Regions from separate parts of the Pedococcus soli genome, predicted to be linked through region 2. Evidence: predicted binding sites of a transcription regulator. Region 2 holds the regulator's gene; the other holds the start of a gene.
The links. The regulator LexA, encoded in region 2, represses DNA repair genes until DNA is damaged. The targets are predictions, from matches to a motif close to TCGAACANNTGTTCGA.
Positions count from the first base shown of each region.

Region 1: a site for LexA is predicted at 3,419-3,434, ahead of ACYVKF_RS18365 (HNH endonuclease signature motif containing protein). Genes of this name have one in related genera too.

Region 1 covers NZ_BAAGSF010000006.1:641,191-648,441, reverse strand. Annotated here, with positions in the region: gene ACYVKF_RS18380 (ATP-dependent DNA ligase) at 1-27, shown strand, start outside; gene ACYVKF_RS18375 (alpha/beta hydrolase family protein) at 24-1,193, shown strand; gene ACYVKF_RS18370 (AAA family ATPase) at 1,219-1,782, opposite strand; gene ACYVKF_RS18365 (HNH endonuclease signature motif containing protein) at 1,861-3,411, opposite strand; gene ACYVKF_RS18360 (dihydrofolate reductase family protein) at 3,541-4,266, opposite strand; gene zapE (cell division protein ZapE) at 4,265-5,305, shown strand; gene ACYVKF_RS18350 (polyphosphate kinase 2 family protein) at 5,318-6,220, shown strand; gene ACYVKF_RS18345 (VOC family protein) at 6,306-6,680, shown strand; gene ACYVKF_RS18340 (hypothetical protein) at 6,742-7,092, opposite strand; gene ACYVKF_RS18335 (acyl-CoA dehydrogenase family protein) at 7,158-7,251, opposite strand, start outside.
Region 2 covers NZ_BAAGSF010000006.1:981,341-988,591, forward strand. Annotated here, with positions in the region: gene ACYVKF_RS19860 (winged helix DNA-binding domain-containing protein) at 1-305, shown strand, start outside; gene ACYVKF_RS19865 (CHAP domain-containing protein) at 458-1,549, shown strand; gene ACYVKF_RS19870 (LysM peptidoglycan-binding domain-containing protein) at 1,614-2,012, opposite strand; gene lexA (transcriptional repressor LexA) at 2,262-2,987, shown strand; gene ACYVKF_RS19880 (FdhF/YdeP family oxidoreductase) at 3,272-5,653, shown strand; gene ACYVKF_RS19885 (DUF4259 domain-containing protein) at 5,711-6,124, opposite strand; gene ACYVKF_RS19890 (hypothetical protein) at 6,344-7,251, shown strand, end outside.

The DNA.
Region 1 (7,251 bases), 340 kb from region 2:
GACGTCCTGGGTGAGGCCGGCCGATGAGCTCTGACCGCCGTCAGCTGCGCACCGCAGCGACGGTCGCAGGGGTCACCGCGGGCTCCCTCGCAGCCACGGCGGCGGTGTCGTCGGTGGGCGTGGCCGCCTATGTCGCCCGGCGGGCCCTGACCCCCGACCGTCAGCGGCCTGACGACACCCAGATCCTCGCCGTCGACGAGGGGAGCGTGACGCTGGACCTCACGCCCGAGAGCATCGTGCCGGGCCGGTACGGGCTGTGGCTCGACGGGTCGTCGGGCCACGTGCGGCTGGGTGACCTCCTGGATGTCGACGAGGACCGCGGCCGCGTGCGCCGGGAGCTCCTCGGGGTCGACTCGGGTCACCTGGCGCCGGGGTACGGGCGGTGGGACCAGTACTTCTACGCCGGCCCCCCGGACCGCGCGCTGGGGCTGCGCACCGAGTACGTCGACGTGCTGACCGAGCTCGGCACCATGCCTGCCTGGGTGGTCCGTGCCGAACAGCCGTCGACCCGGTGGGCGGTGCTGGTGCACGGCCGCGGGGCGCGGCGCGACGAGGGACTGCGTGCCGTGAAGCCGTTGCACGACAGCGGGATCAACGTGATCATCCCGTCCTACCGCAACGACCTGGGCGCCCGACGCGGGGCCGATGGCCGGTACAACCTCGGCCTCTCGGAATGGCGCGACATCGAGGACGCTGCGCTGTTCGCCGTGCAGCAGGGAGCGCGTGAGCTCATCCTCGTGGGGTGGTCCATGGGCGGCGCGATCGTGCTCCAGACCCTGAGCCGGTCCTGGCTCGCCGACCACGTCAGCCACGTGGTCCTCGATGCACCGGTGATCGACTGGACCGACGTCCTCATCCACCACGGGCGGCTGCACGGGGTGCCCGACACCATCGGTGGCCTGAGCCGGTACCTCATGGGGCGCAGGCTGACCCGTCGTCTCGTCGGGGTGCACGACCCCGTCGACGTGGCGCAGACCGACTGGGTGGCCAAGGCGTCCGAGCTGCGCCACCGGATGCTCATCATCCACTCGGTGGACGACGAGTTCGTCCCGGTTGGGCCGTCGCAGGAGCTGGCTGCCGCTCGCCCCGACCTCGTGACGATGGAGCACTGGGACACCTCGCGCCACACCAAGGAGTGGAACGTCGACCCCGAACGCTGGGAGCGGTCGGTCGCCGACTTCGTGAGCAGCTAGCAGCACGCACCTTGGCCACGGTGGGCTATCCCAGCCGTCCCTGTCCCGGCCGTCCCTGTCCCGGCCGTGCCGCTGGGTGGCCTCCGCGGCCGGTCGTCCAGGCCTGCTGGACGTGGTCGAGGATCTGGTCGACCACCTGGGTGAGGGGTTGCGTCGCGTCGACGACCACCCCGGCGGGCACGTCCTCCCCGGTCCGGTGCAGTCGGACGATGAGCTCTCGCTCGGCCGGCTTCGAGCCCCATTCGTCGGTGGGACGACGGTCCAGCCGACGGTGCAGGGTCTCGGCGTCGATGTCGAGCACGAACACCTCGTCGAACAGGTCGATGAACATCGCGAAGTTGCGCGAGCCCCCGCAGAAGAAGGTGAGCGGCTTGTTGTCGTCCGCCGCGAGGGCGCGCACCTGCTCGACGTCCCAGATGTGGTGCTCGTGGCCCGAACCACTGACCTTCACGCCGGTCAGGGGATCCCCTTGGTACGCCAGTTCACGGTCGCCGTGGATGGCCTGGTAGCCGCGTCGCCCCAGCTCATCGCACACGGACGTCTTCCCCGTGCCCGAGACGCCTTCGACCAGGAAGTTGCGTACGCCCACCGCCCCAGTCTCGAGTCAGCGGCGTGCGGGGGCAACGAGTAGGGGGCGCCGCGCGGCGGCGGCAACGCGCGGCTCGGCTCAGTGGTGGCCCCAGTTGGTGCGGATGAGTCCGCGGTCGGGGTTGTCGGGGTCGTCGAGCCAGGAGATGGTCTGCGCTGGTGGTGGTGGGGCGAGTCTGAGCCCGGGTGGGGGTGGGGCGCCCAGGGTGAGTTCGTGGTCGGAGGGGATGGCGAGGTCGTTCCAGGTGATGGCCCCGCCTGAGGGCGGTTGGTAGGTGCCTGCGGGGACGGGTGGGTCACCGCCTGGTGGTGGGGCGGTCTCGTGGGGTCGGGGTGGTCGGATGGGTAGCCCGTACCGGTTGGTGACGGTCAGGCCATCGGGGACGGTGGGGTCGCCGGTGATGGTGTAGTCGCCGCGGTCGATGCCGTCGTGGTGGGCGGTGCAGAGGCTGACCTGGTTGTCGGTGTCGGTGGGGCCGCCGTCGGCCCATGCCTGGAGGTGGTGGATCTCGACGAACCCGGTGGTGGGGCAGCCGGGGAACCTGCAGCCGCGGTCGCGGTCGGTGATGAGGCGGCGGGTGCGGTGGGGCAGGATCCGCATCGCCCGCCCGACGGACACCGGTCGCCCTTCGGTTTCCCAGACGGGTTGCACCCGCCCGTCGCTGATGAACCGTCCGAGCAGGCGCAGGGGGATGGCGTGCCCCCCGTTGACCCACGCGCCGTCGGTGTCGAGGTGCAGGTAGACCCGGTAGTGCGCCGACCTGCTGGTGGAGGTGACCGCCGCGAGGGAGCGGGTGGCCATCTCCTCGAGGGCGTCGGCGTAGGTCGGCAATCCGGCGTACCGGTCGTCGACGGGGGCAGCCCGGCCAGTCCGGGTGGGGTCGCTGGCGTCACCGCTGTCGGTGTCGCGGCGGCGCAGGAACAGTGCGTCCTTGGCCTCCTTGACGGCTTGTTCGACCAGCGCGCCGATGGTCGCGGGGGCGGAGTAGCGCAGCTGGAACCGGCCGTCGGCGTCGTAGGACATGGCCAGGTCGGGCTTGGCGCAGGCACGCTGCTCGGCGGCCGATTGGAAGGCGGTGGACGGCAGGGCGGCGGTGTCCAGGTCGCCGAACCCCAGCGTGTGCGGCTCGACGGGCAGATCGCTGCCCGCTGCGTCGGTGCCTTGGGCGGCGTGTGCGGCTGGTGCGGGGGCGGCGAACGCGTGGCGGGCGACGGCTCGGCGCAGCTGGGTGACGGTGGCGTTGCGGGCGAACTGGGTGACCGAGGCCTGGTGGGTGACCGGGACGTGGCGGGCCAGGACGGCAACCTGGTCCAGGGACAGCTCCCCAGCCTCCAACGCCACAGCTGCGTCGGTGAGCTCGGTGCGTCGCCGGGCCACGGCGACGATGTCAGCGGCATGGGCATGCGAGAGGCCGGCGCGGACGACGAGGTAGTGCTCGGGTGACTTGAACCCGCCTTCGCCCCAGTGCCGGTCGGTCATGACCTCGTCGATGATGTCGACCAGCTCGGCCTGCGCCCGGTTCAACCGACCCGCAACAGCAGCGGTCCGCTCCCACAACGCTTGGTTCCGCACGCCCCAGCCACCGTCCGGACCGGTGTCCGGGAGTGCTGCGAGCGGGGCCGTCGACATACCGTAATCGTACAGGTGTTCGAATGCTCTGAGAAGGGTTGTCCACACCCCGATCCCACGAATTCGCTCTGAGCAGAACCGAATTGGCGCCGTCCACTCGCCGCCAGTGGAAGTGGTGAGAGGCGTGCGTCAGTGGTCGACGCGCCAGCGACCGAGGACGCTTCCGTCCTCCTCGAGCAGCAGCATCGGGGTGAGCGTGACGTCGAGGTCCGGCCCGCCGGTGATCCGGCCGTGCTCGCCACCCACCAGGGTCGGCGCCCAGGTGAGGTCGACCTCGTCCACGACTCCCGCGCTGAGCATCGTGCCGAAGAGCGACGGTCCGCCCTCGGACAGGATGCTGCGGAACCCTCTGTCCTCCAACGCCGCTCGAGCCGCCCGCAGGTCCACAGCGTCCTTGCCGACCACCACGACGTGGTCGCCTCCGAGGACCTCCCTGGCGGCGGAGATGTTGGACGAGGATGCCGACTGACACGTGATGAGCATGGCCGCGCCGCGAGGTGACGTCATCGCAGCGACGGTTGGCGGTAGCTCCCCGCGGTTGCTGACGACCGCGAGCACAGGCGACTCCGGGTCCTCGTCCCGCAACGCCGGATAGCCCTCTGCACGAACGGTTCCCGCGCCCACGACGACGACGTCCGCGAGCTGCCTCAACACGGAGAAGACCCGGAAGTCGGCCGGGGTGTTGATGCTCCCCGAGCGTCCGTCCGCACCGGTCACCGCGCCGTCGAGGGAGGCCACGAAGTTGACGCGCAGCCACGCGCGGTCGGCCGGCGCGGCATACGCCTCTCGCAGGGCAGCGTCGTCCAGGTCGGTGCCGGGGGCGGGGGAGCCGGTCTCGCTGAGCAGCAGGCGCATGCGGGAAGTCTGCCTCACCTACGCTTCCCCCGTGCCCTCCTCACTCACCGAACGCTCCCCGAAGCTCGACCGCGAACGGTTGGTGCGGGACCTCGTGCCCCCGCCGCGGTTCGACGCGGAGCGGTTCTCGACGTACCGCCCCGATCCCGCGGAGCCCAGCCAGTCCGCGGCGGTGGAGCGGCTCGAGGCGTATGCCGCATCGTTGGGCGGAGCCACTGGGAGCACCGGTCTGTTCGGGCGACGTCGCAAGCGGGCGAAGGCCGGGCGCGGGATCTACCTCGACGGCGGGTTCGGCGTCGGCAAGACGCACCTGCTGGCGAGCCTCTGGCACGAGGCGGAGGGGCCGAAGTCCTTCGGGACGTTCGTGGAGTACACGAATCTCGTCGGGGCGCTCGGCTTCGCCCAGACCGTCGAGGCGCTCAGCGCGCACACCCTGGTGTGCATCGACGAGTTCGAGCTCGACGACCCGGGCGACACCGTCCTCATGGCGACCCTGCTCGCGCGCCTCACCGAGGCCGGGGTGTCGTTGGCGGCCACGAGCAACACCCTGCCGGATGCGTTGGGGGAAGGGCGGTTTGCCGCTGAGGACTTCCTGCGCGAGATCCAGGCGCTGGCATCGCGCTTCGACGTGCTGACCGTCGACGGCCCGGACTACCGGCACCGCGACACGGTCGACAGCCCGCCGCCGCTGACCGAGGCGGAGGTCGCCGAGGCGACCCAGCGGGAGGGTGCCGTGCTCGACCACTTCATCGACGTGACCCGTCACCTGTCGACCGTGCACCCGAGCCGGTACCGCACCCTCCTCAACGGGGTCACGGCCGTGGGATGGACCCACGTGCGCCCGGTGACCGACCAGGCGGTCGCGCTGCGCCTCGTGGTCCTCGCGGACCGCCTGTACGACGCAGACATCCCGGTGTTCGCCAGCGGTCAGCCACTGGGAGAGGTCTTCTCCGCCGAGATGTTGTCGGGCGGCTACCGCAAGAAGTACTACCGCGCCATCTCCCGTCTCACAGCCCTCGCGCGGGGTGACCAGCGGTGACAGGATGCGCCAATGGGCAAGAAGGACAAGAAGGCCACCAAGCATCCCGAGTCGAAGCCGGCTGAGGTCACCCCGCTGGCTCCCGTGACGTTCAGCGAGGCGCTGCGGGTGCGGGAGGGCTTCGTCCTCGCCGAGTGCGACCCACGCTCGACGCCAGCCTTCGACGGCGACAAGGAAGCCGGGCAGGCGGCCCTGGAGCTGCGCGCGGGGGAGATCGGCGAGTTCCAGGAACGCCTGTACGCCGAGGCCAAGATGGACGGTCAGCGGTCGCTCCTGCTCGTCGTCCAGGGCATGGACACCTCCGGCAAGGGTGGCATCATGCGCCACGTCGTTGGTGAGATGGACCCCCAGGGCGTGCGGTACACCGCGTTCAAGGCCCCTTCGGCAGAGGAACGCCGGCACCCATTCCTGTGGCGCATCCGCAACGCGCTCCCGTCGCCGGGGCAGATCGGCGTCTTCGACCGTTCGCACTACGAGGACGTCCTCATCGTTCGGGTGCACGACCTCGTGCCCAAGGCGACGTGGTCGCGGCGCTATGCCCAGATCAACGCGTTCGAGGAGAAGGCGATCGCCGACGGCACCACGATCATCAAGGTGATGATGCACATCTCCTCGGACGAGCAGAAGGCCCGGCTGACCGAGCGGCTCGCTCGGCCCGACAAGCAGTGGAAGTACAACCCCGGCGACGTCGACGAGCGGTTGCAGTGGCCGCACTACCAGGAGGCGTACCAAGCGGTCCTCGACCGCACCTCGACGGACGCAGCCCCGTGGTACGTCGTTCCCGCCGACCGCAAGTGGTACGCGCGCCTGGCAGTCCAGAGCCTGGTGCTCGAGCACCTCGAGGCGATGGACCCCCAGTGGCCGGCAGTCGACTACGACGTCAGCAAGGAGCAGCAGCGCCTCCGCGTGACGTGAGGGTGCGATGAGTTCCGCTCCCCGGCGGAGTCTTCACGGGTAGGTGGTGCCGCGTCGGGCGCCGCCACGACGAAGGGAGCTGGGCGTGCTCAGCGAATCGAAGGCATTCAGTGGCTTCTCCGCCAAAGACATCGACGCAGCGCGGACGTTCTACTCGGACGTGCTCGGGCTCGAGGTGACCGAGCAGATGGGCATCCTCAGCCTGCACCTCGGGGGTGACCACCGCGCGATCATCTACCCCAAGCGCGACCACGAGCCGGCCGGTTTCACCGTGCTGAACTTCCCCGTGGCCGACATCGAGGCGACGGTGGACGGCCTCACGGCAGCAGGGGTGAGCTTCGAGAAGTACGAGGGGACGCCGATGGCGACGGACGCCAAGGGCATCTTCCGCGGGGGCGGTCCGCTCATCGCGTGGTTCCGGGACCCGGCCGGGAACGTCCTGTCGGTCATCCAGGACTGAGGCAGGACTGAGGCAGGACTGAGGCGCGGGGCGCGGGCCCGCGCCCTTGCCCGGTCTGCGCTCAGCTCAGCCCGGGCGGCGGCGGGACCTTGCCGAACCCCCACAGCATCACCCAGGTGGCGATCCCGCAGATCGTCAGCAGCACGATTCCCCCTGCAACGGTGGCGGCAGGTCCCGGCTTGCGGATCGGGCGCATCCAGACCTCGTGCTGCGGTCGGGGTGCCGGCGCGCCGAGCATGGCGCCACCGCAGGCCGAGAGGACGACGATCGGGCCCCCGATGTAGAGCAGCGGGTCCAGGACGTCCATGTAGTTGAGCCCCTTCATCGCTGCGGGCAGCAGGATGACCAGCGCCGCGGTCACGGCGCCGAGGAAGAGCCCGATCAAGGCTCCCCGTCCGGGTTGACCTCTCATGCTGCCGAGTATGCGGCGGCGTGGACTCCGCGTCGATCAGCCGTTCGTCGCGTGTTTCCGGCCGGTCAGAGGGTGAATGCGCGGTCCACGAGGGTCCTGGACGCCTGCGTGCTGAGGCCGACGTCGAGCGTCCCGAAGGTCGCCCCGTGCCGTCCGCCC
Region 2 (7,251 bases):
GCCCGGCCGCCCCCGCGGCACACCTCTTCCCGGTCTACGACGAGGTGGTGCTCAGCTACCCGGCCGTGAACTTCCCGGTGGCGACGGACCACCCGTTGGCCGAGCACCCTGACCCGTTCTGGGCCACGGTCGTCCTCGACCAGACCAACGTCGGCTCCTGGAAGCGCACCGTCCGGGCAGACGTCGTCGAGGTCGACATCCGGTTGGCCCCCAGCGTCGACGCCAGGGGCCGACAGGCGGTGCGTGCCGCGGCACTGCGGCTGGCCGAGTTCCTCGGGAAAGGGCTCGAGCTCACGGGGATCTGAGACCGGAGGCGAATTACACGGTTGGACTTACCGGATCTGCCTGACAAACCGGACACCGTCGGTCCAGCCTGAACAGGTTGTCCGCCGCCACCCCTCGCGGCGGGGCGATGCGCGTCTCCTGGCGCTGTCCTGTCCCCCACCCCCAGGAAGTCATGCTGCGTTCCCGACTGTCCCCCCTCCTCGCCCGCGTCGGCACCCTTGCCCTCGTCGTCCTGGCCGGACTCGCGGTCACCGCGCCACCGGCCTCAGCCGCGACCCTCTCCCGCGAGTGCAAGGCCAACTCCATCGCCTGCATCTCGTTCTCGGGGTACGCCGGGAAGTCGGTGTGGGGGTACCCGGTGAACTCCAGTGGGAACAACTGCGTGAACTATGCGGCCTACCGGCTGATGAAGAACGGGGTGAAGCAGCAGAGCGCCATGGGCAGCGGCGGCAGCTGGGCCACCAGCGCCCGCAACCGCGGCATCAAGGTCGACCAGACGGCCAAGACCGGGGCGATCGCCCAGTGGAACTACGGCAGCCACTACGCGCCCGGCAACGGCCACGTGGGGTACGTGGAAGAGGTCACGAGCTCCTACATCGTCGTGTCGGACTCGGCCTGGACTGGCTACTCCTCCCGGATGACCATCCCGCGCGGCGACGCGAACTGGCCCAGCAACTTCCTGCACTTCAAGGACCAGCCCTACCAGCCACCGGCATCCGGGAGCTTCCTCAAGGTCCGGGAGAACGGGCAGATCTACCGGCTGGTCGGGACCACACCGGTCTACGTGAGCACGTGGGCAGCATTCGGCGGTGCCAAGGCCACGATGGCCGTCTCGGCCAGCGCCCTCGCCACCCTGCCGGCCACCATCCCCGACGGGACGTTCATCAAGGGCGCGCAGCGGGCGGAGATCTACCGGATGGCCGGCGGCGCCCCGATCCACGTCTCGGCATGGGCGAACGTCGGCGGAAGCAAGGCCACGACGATCGTCGACCAGGTGGCCATCGACCGGGCCGGTGACGGCGGCGCCTACAACCGCCTGCGAGCGGTGCCTGCCGACACGACGATGCTCCGGACGACCAAGGGCGTCGTGTACCGGATGAGGGGCGGGATCGCCTACTACTCGACCTCGATGCCGATCGCCGAGCTGAGTGAACCGGTCCTCGTCGACCACGTCGCCCTCAGCCGCGCCACCACCACCGGGGCGTTGAAGTACCGACACATCAAGGCCGTGAAGGCCCTACCGAAGATCACGCCGAAACCCTGAGCGCCCCTCACACGGAGATCTCTCCGCGCCGCCCGATGCCGGGTGATGGGTGGGGTGACCTCGCTCAGCCGGCGGCCGGGATGAGCAGCGTCTGCCCGGCGTGGACGTTGGACCCCGTCAGGTCGTTGGCGACCTGGATGCGGGCGACGGCCTCGGTGACCGGCAGCTGCGGCAGCTGGGCCGACGCGACCTCGGAGAGGGTCTGACCGGACTGGACCGTCGTCGAGTGGTCGATGACCGCTGCGGACGCGCCCCCCGAGAGCAGGCTGATCGCGAGGACCACCGCCGTGATGGCCACGGACACGGTGATCGCCAGGCGGCCGGCGCGGGTCAGCCGCAACGGCGCCGCCGGACGGATGACGACGTCCTCACCGGTGGGCACCGAGACGAGCTGCGGGCGCACGGGCCGAACGGGCATCCGCACGGGGGCGGGGGCGACGTCCCAAGCAACTGCTGCACTCATCTGGTCCTCCGTGGTGGTCAGGTGGCCGAAGCCCTTCGAACGGTTGTACGAAGTTCCTCTAGGCTGATTTCTAGCACGCATGTTCGAACTTCTCAAGACACGCCTCGAACACATGTTTGGCACTGACGTTCGAACGCCATACGCTGTGTTCATGCCTCACAGCACACCAGAGGCCACTGACAGTCCCACCCGTCACAGCACTGAGCACGGCGGCATACGCCACCTGACCTGCGGAAACGAGGAAACGGCATGAGCGAGGACAACGTCAAGGAGCTCCCCGACCGCGATCGGGGTGACGGTCTGACCGTCCGCCAGCGCCGGGTCCTCGAGGTGATCCGCAACTCGGTGGACCGCCGCGGGTACCCCCCGAGCCTGCGCGAGATCGGTGAGGCCGTCGGTCTCACCTCCCCCAGCTCGGTGGCCCACCAGCTGTCCACCCTGGAGCGCAAGGGCTTCCTGCGCCGCGACCCCAACCGCCCTCGCGCGATCGAGGTCGTCTCCCCCGACTCGACGGCCGACATGCGCGGCTACCGCGGTGGGGCGAGCGTCGAGGACGAGACGGCGGTGTTCGACGAGACGGGGATGAACGACCGGCGTCCCGAGGCGTCGTACGTCCCGGTGCTCGGCCGGATCGCCGCCGGTGTGCCGATCCTCGCCGAGGAGACCGTCGAGGACGTCTTCCCGCTGCCCCGGCAGATCGTGGGCGAGGGGCAGCTCTTCCTGCTCCAGGTCGTCGGCGAGTCGATGATCGACGCCGCCATCTGCGACGGCGACTGGGTGGTCGTGCGCCAGCAGCCGACCGCCGACAACGGCGACATCGTCGCGGCGATGCTCGACAACGAGGCGACCGTCAAGACGTTCAAGCGCAAGGACGGCAAGGTCTGGCTCATGCCGCACAACGACGCGTTCGAGCCGATCGACGGCGACCACGCCACGATCCTCGGCAAGGTCACGGCGGTCCTGCGCCGAGTCTGAGCCGCGCCCGGACCCACCCAGCCGAGTCCGGGCCGACTGAGCTCTACCGAGCCCTGCCGAGCGCTACCGAGGCCGCGCCCCGGCCGCCCTCCCCCAGCTCCCCCGTGTGCCGCCGTGGACCGACCCCCGCGGCGGCACACGGGTGGTCACCGGGGATCGGGCATCCCGGGCGCGCATGGTTCGGGTGGGACTGGGTACGTTCGGGGTGAAGGCGCAGGTTCCGGACCGGGGCCCGCGCGGCACGCGCCCGGCAACGCCAGGCACCCGGAGAACGAGGTTCACGCATGGGCAAGCACGACGAGAGCGACTACTCCGAGGCCGACCTGGTGGTCAAGGGCCAGGAGGACCACGCCGCCGGTCCGACGGCGGTGGCGGTGTCGATGAAGCGCTCCATCGACCACATGGGCCTCAAGCGGACGGCCCAGACGCTCCTCAAGCTCAACCAGGCCGAGGGCTTCGACTGCATGAGCTGCGCCTGGCCGGACCCCGATCCCGGTCACCGGCACACGGCCGAGTTCTGCGAGAACGGTGCCAAGGCGGTCGCCGAGGAGGCCACCCGCGACCGGGCCACCCCCGAGTTCTTCGCCCAGCACAGCATCGCCGAGCTCGACGCCCACACCGAGCACTGGCTCGGCCAGCAGGGCCGCATCACCCACCCGATGGTCAAGCGTCCGGGCGGGACGCACTACGAGCCGATCGAGTGGGACGAGGCGTTCGACCTCATCGGCGCCGAGCTGCGCTCGCTCGCGAGTCCGGACGAGGCGACCTTCTACACCTCGGGCCGCGCCTCCAACGAGTCGGCGTTCGCGTACCAGCTGTTCGTCCGCGCGTTCGGCACCAACAACCTGCCGGACTGCTCGAACATGTGCCACGAGTCCACGAGCATCGCGCTGCAGGAGTCCATCGGCATCGGCAAGGCCAGCGTCACCCTCGACGACGTGCACACGGCCTCGGTCATCGTCATCGCCGGCCAGAACCCCGGCACGAACCACCCGCGAATGCTGTCCGCCCTCGAGATCGCCAAGGCGAACGGCGCCAAGATCATCTCGATCAACCCGCTGCGCGAGGCAGGGCTCGTGCGGTTCAAGAACCCGCAGAAGCCCAAGGGCGTCGTCGGCCACGGCACGGCGATGGCCGACCTGCACCTGCCGGTGAAGGTCAACGGCGACCTCGCGCTGTTCCAGGCGATCGGGTCGCTGCTCGTCGAGTGGGACGCGCTCGACCACGAGTTCATCGCCACCCACTCGACGGGGTTCGAGCAGTGGCGCGACCACGTCCGCGCCGTCGACTGGGACCAGGTCGTCGAGGTCACCGGGCTGTCCCGTGAGCTCATCACCCAGGCTGCCGAGATGCTGCGCGGGTCGACCCGGACGGTCTACTGCTGGGCGATGGGCCTGACCCAGCACCGCAACGGGGTCGCCACCATCAAGGAGGTCGTCAACCTCGCCCTCGCACAGGGCAACATCGGCCGTGAGGGGGCGGGCCTCCTTCCCGTCCGCGGCCACTCGAACGTCCAGGGCGACCGCACCATGGGCATCTGGGAGCGGCCCCCGGCGACGTTCCTCGACGCGCTCCAGAAGGAGTTCGGCTTCGACCCGCCGCGTGAGCACGGCCTCGACGTCGTGGACTCCCTGCGTGGCATGCGCGACGGCAAGGTCCACTTCTTCATGGGGCTCGGCGGCAACTTCGTGCAGGCCGTGTCGGACACCGACATCGCGATCCCCGCGATGCGCAAGGTCCGCATGACCGTGCAGGTGTCCACCAAGATCAACCGCTCCCACCTCGTCTGCGGCGAGACCGCCCTGATCCTGCCCACCAAGGGCCGCACCGAGAAGGACATCCAGGCCAGCGGGGCCCAGTGGATCTCGGTCGAGGACTCCACGTGCTCGGTGCACGCGTCGCGCGGCCCGCTGGAGCCGGCCAGCCCCCAGCTCAAGTCCGAGGTCGACATCGTCACCCGCATCGCCGAGGCGACGCTCGGGGACCGGTACGGCCTGCAGTGGAAGGCGATGCGCGACGACTACCGCGCCATCCGCCACCACATCGCCAAGGTCGTCCCCGGGTGCGAGGACTACGAGGTCAACGTCCGCAAGCCGGGCGGCATGATCATGCCGCACCCGCCGCGCGACACCCGGACGTTCGACACGAAGACCGGCAAGGCCGAGTTCGTCGCCTCCCCGATCGAGGTGGTGCACGTGCCCGAGGGCCACGTGCTGCTGCAGACGCTGCGCAGCCACGACCAGTACAACACCACCATCTACGGCCTCAGCGACCGCTATCGCGGCATCGAGGGTGGCCGCAAGGTGGTCTTCGTGCACCCCGACGACATCGCGGCCTTCGGTCTGGCGGACGGCGACCTCGTCGACATCACCACCCGGTGGACCGGTGACGACGTGGTCCGGTGCGTTCGCGGCTTCCGGGTGGTCTCGTACGACACCCCGCGGGGATCGGCCGCGGCCTACTACCCCGAGACCAACCCCCTGGTCCCGCTGGACTCGACGGCGATCGGCAGCAACACCCCGACCTCGAAGTCGGTCGTGGTCTCACTCGCCCGGTCGACGTCGAGCTCGCCCGCGTCGGGGGACAGCGCCGGCGGGTCCTCGCAGGACGCCACGGGCTCGGACTGGGACCACAAGAAGTCACCGGAGCCGGAGCACCTGTCCTGACCGGTGCCCGGGGTGGCGCCGGTAGGCGTCACCCCGGGCAGGATCGGCTCGTCGGGGTCACTCGCCGAGGGTCTCGAGGTACCTGCTCAGGCGCTCGGTGATGTCGTCCGTGGCGCTGGCCTCGTCCCACAGCTCCCACCACTCGTTGTCGTCGGGCCGCAGCGCGCGGTGCAGGGCCTTGGTGGCCAGGTCCTCGAGCCCCTCGTCGACCACGATGGGCTCGTCCTCGATCCACCGCGGCAGGTACGGCTCGCGGATCGCACTCTCGAAGTCGTCACTCGCCGCCACCACGACGGCGGCGGCGATGGCCTCGGCCATCTCCGGTGCCTCGATGTAGGCACGCGACCCGACCACGCGGACCATCGCGTGCTCCACCCGGGCCCGACGCTCGTGCGGCTCGGCGTCCTCGAGGGCGTCGAGGAAGTCCAGCGCGTCGTCGTTCTCGAACGGTCCTGTCCCGGTAGCTCCCATACCGGCCTCCTTGTGCTCGGTCGTGCAGTGGCTCGACAGCGTGACCCGTCGAGCGTGCAACAGTCCCGGACGACACGCCAGTGGTCGTTCGGGCCATTCCTGACTCCACCGGACGGCACCTCCGGCCGCCTCGACATCGCCGAGGAAATGCCGTCGCCCGGAACGGGCCGGCAGGTCTAGCCTCGAGGTGCAGGGAGCCCCGCCCACCGGGAGGACCTCGTGCTGCACCCTTCGTCGACCGTATGGCGCGGACTCGCCGTGGCCGTCCTCGCCACCGTGGTGGCGGCCTGTGCGAGCGGCACTCCCGCCGTCACGGAGCGAGGCGCCCGCCCGACCGGGTCGACCGGCACGTCGTCGACCACGAGCACCGCCGACCCGGGCCACCCCGTCGGCGTCGTGGCGATCGGCCACTCCGGGATGACGGGGTTCCACTCCGACCCGAACGCCCCCGACGACGACGTGTTCGCGAACTCCTGGGCCACCGGCACCAACCCTGCGGTCGACAGCATCTACGCCCGCCTCATCCGCGCCGTGCCCGAGACCGCCGACCACGTGGCCAACCTCGCCCGCGACGGTGCAGAGGCTGCCCTGCTGCCCTACCAGGCCCACGACGCCCTCCGCCTCGTGCCCACTCCCCGGCTGGCCCTGGTGCAGATCATGGACAACGACATCCGTTGTGACGGAACCGATTCCGCTCACCTTGCCGAGTTCCGTGCCTCGGTGCGTGAAGCGGTGGACGTGCTCGTCGCCGCCTCGCCGAAGGTGTCGGTGGTCCTCGTGAGCGGGGCCGGTCGACCAGCCACCTATGCCGCCGCCATCGCCGCTCTCCCAACCACTCCAGCCGATCTCGTCGGCACCGGACCGTGCGCGTTGTTCAAGGCCAACAAGACGGTCAACACCAAAGAGGTCGCGCACCTCACACGGCTGATGGAGGCGTACGAGGCCGAGCTCGCGAAGGTGTGCACCGGTGTCCCGCAGTGCCACACCGACGCGGGCGCGGCCACCCGGGTGGTCGACTCCCTCGACGCCTACGGCACCGACCTCGGTCACCAGTCCGTCATCGGCCACGCGCGGACTGCGGCGGCCGTCTGGCCGGAGGTGGCCAAGGCGCTGGGCCTGCCGACCGG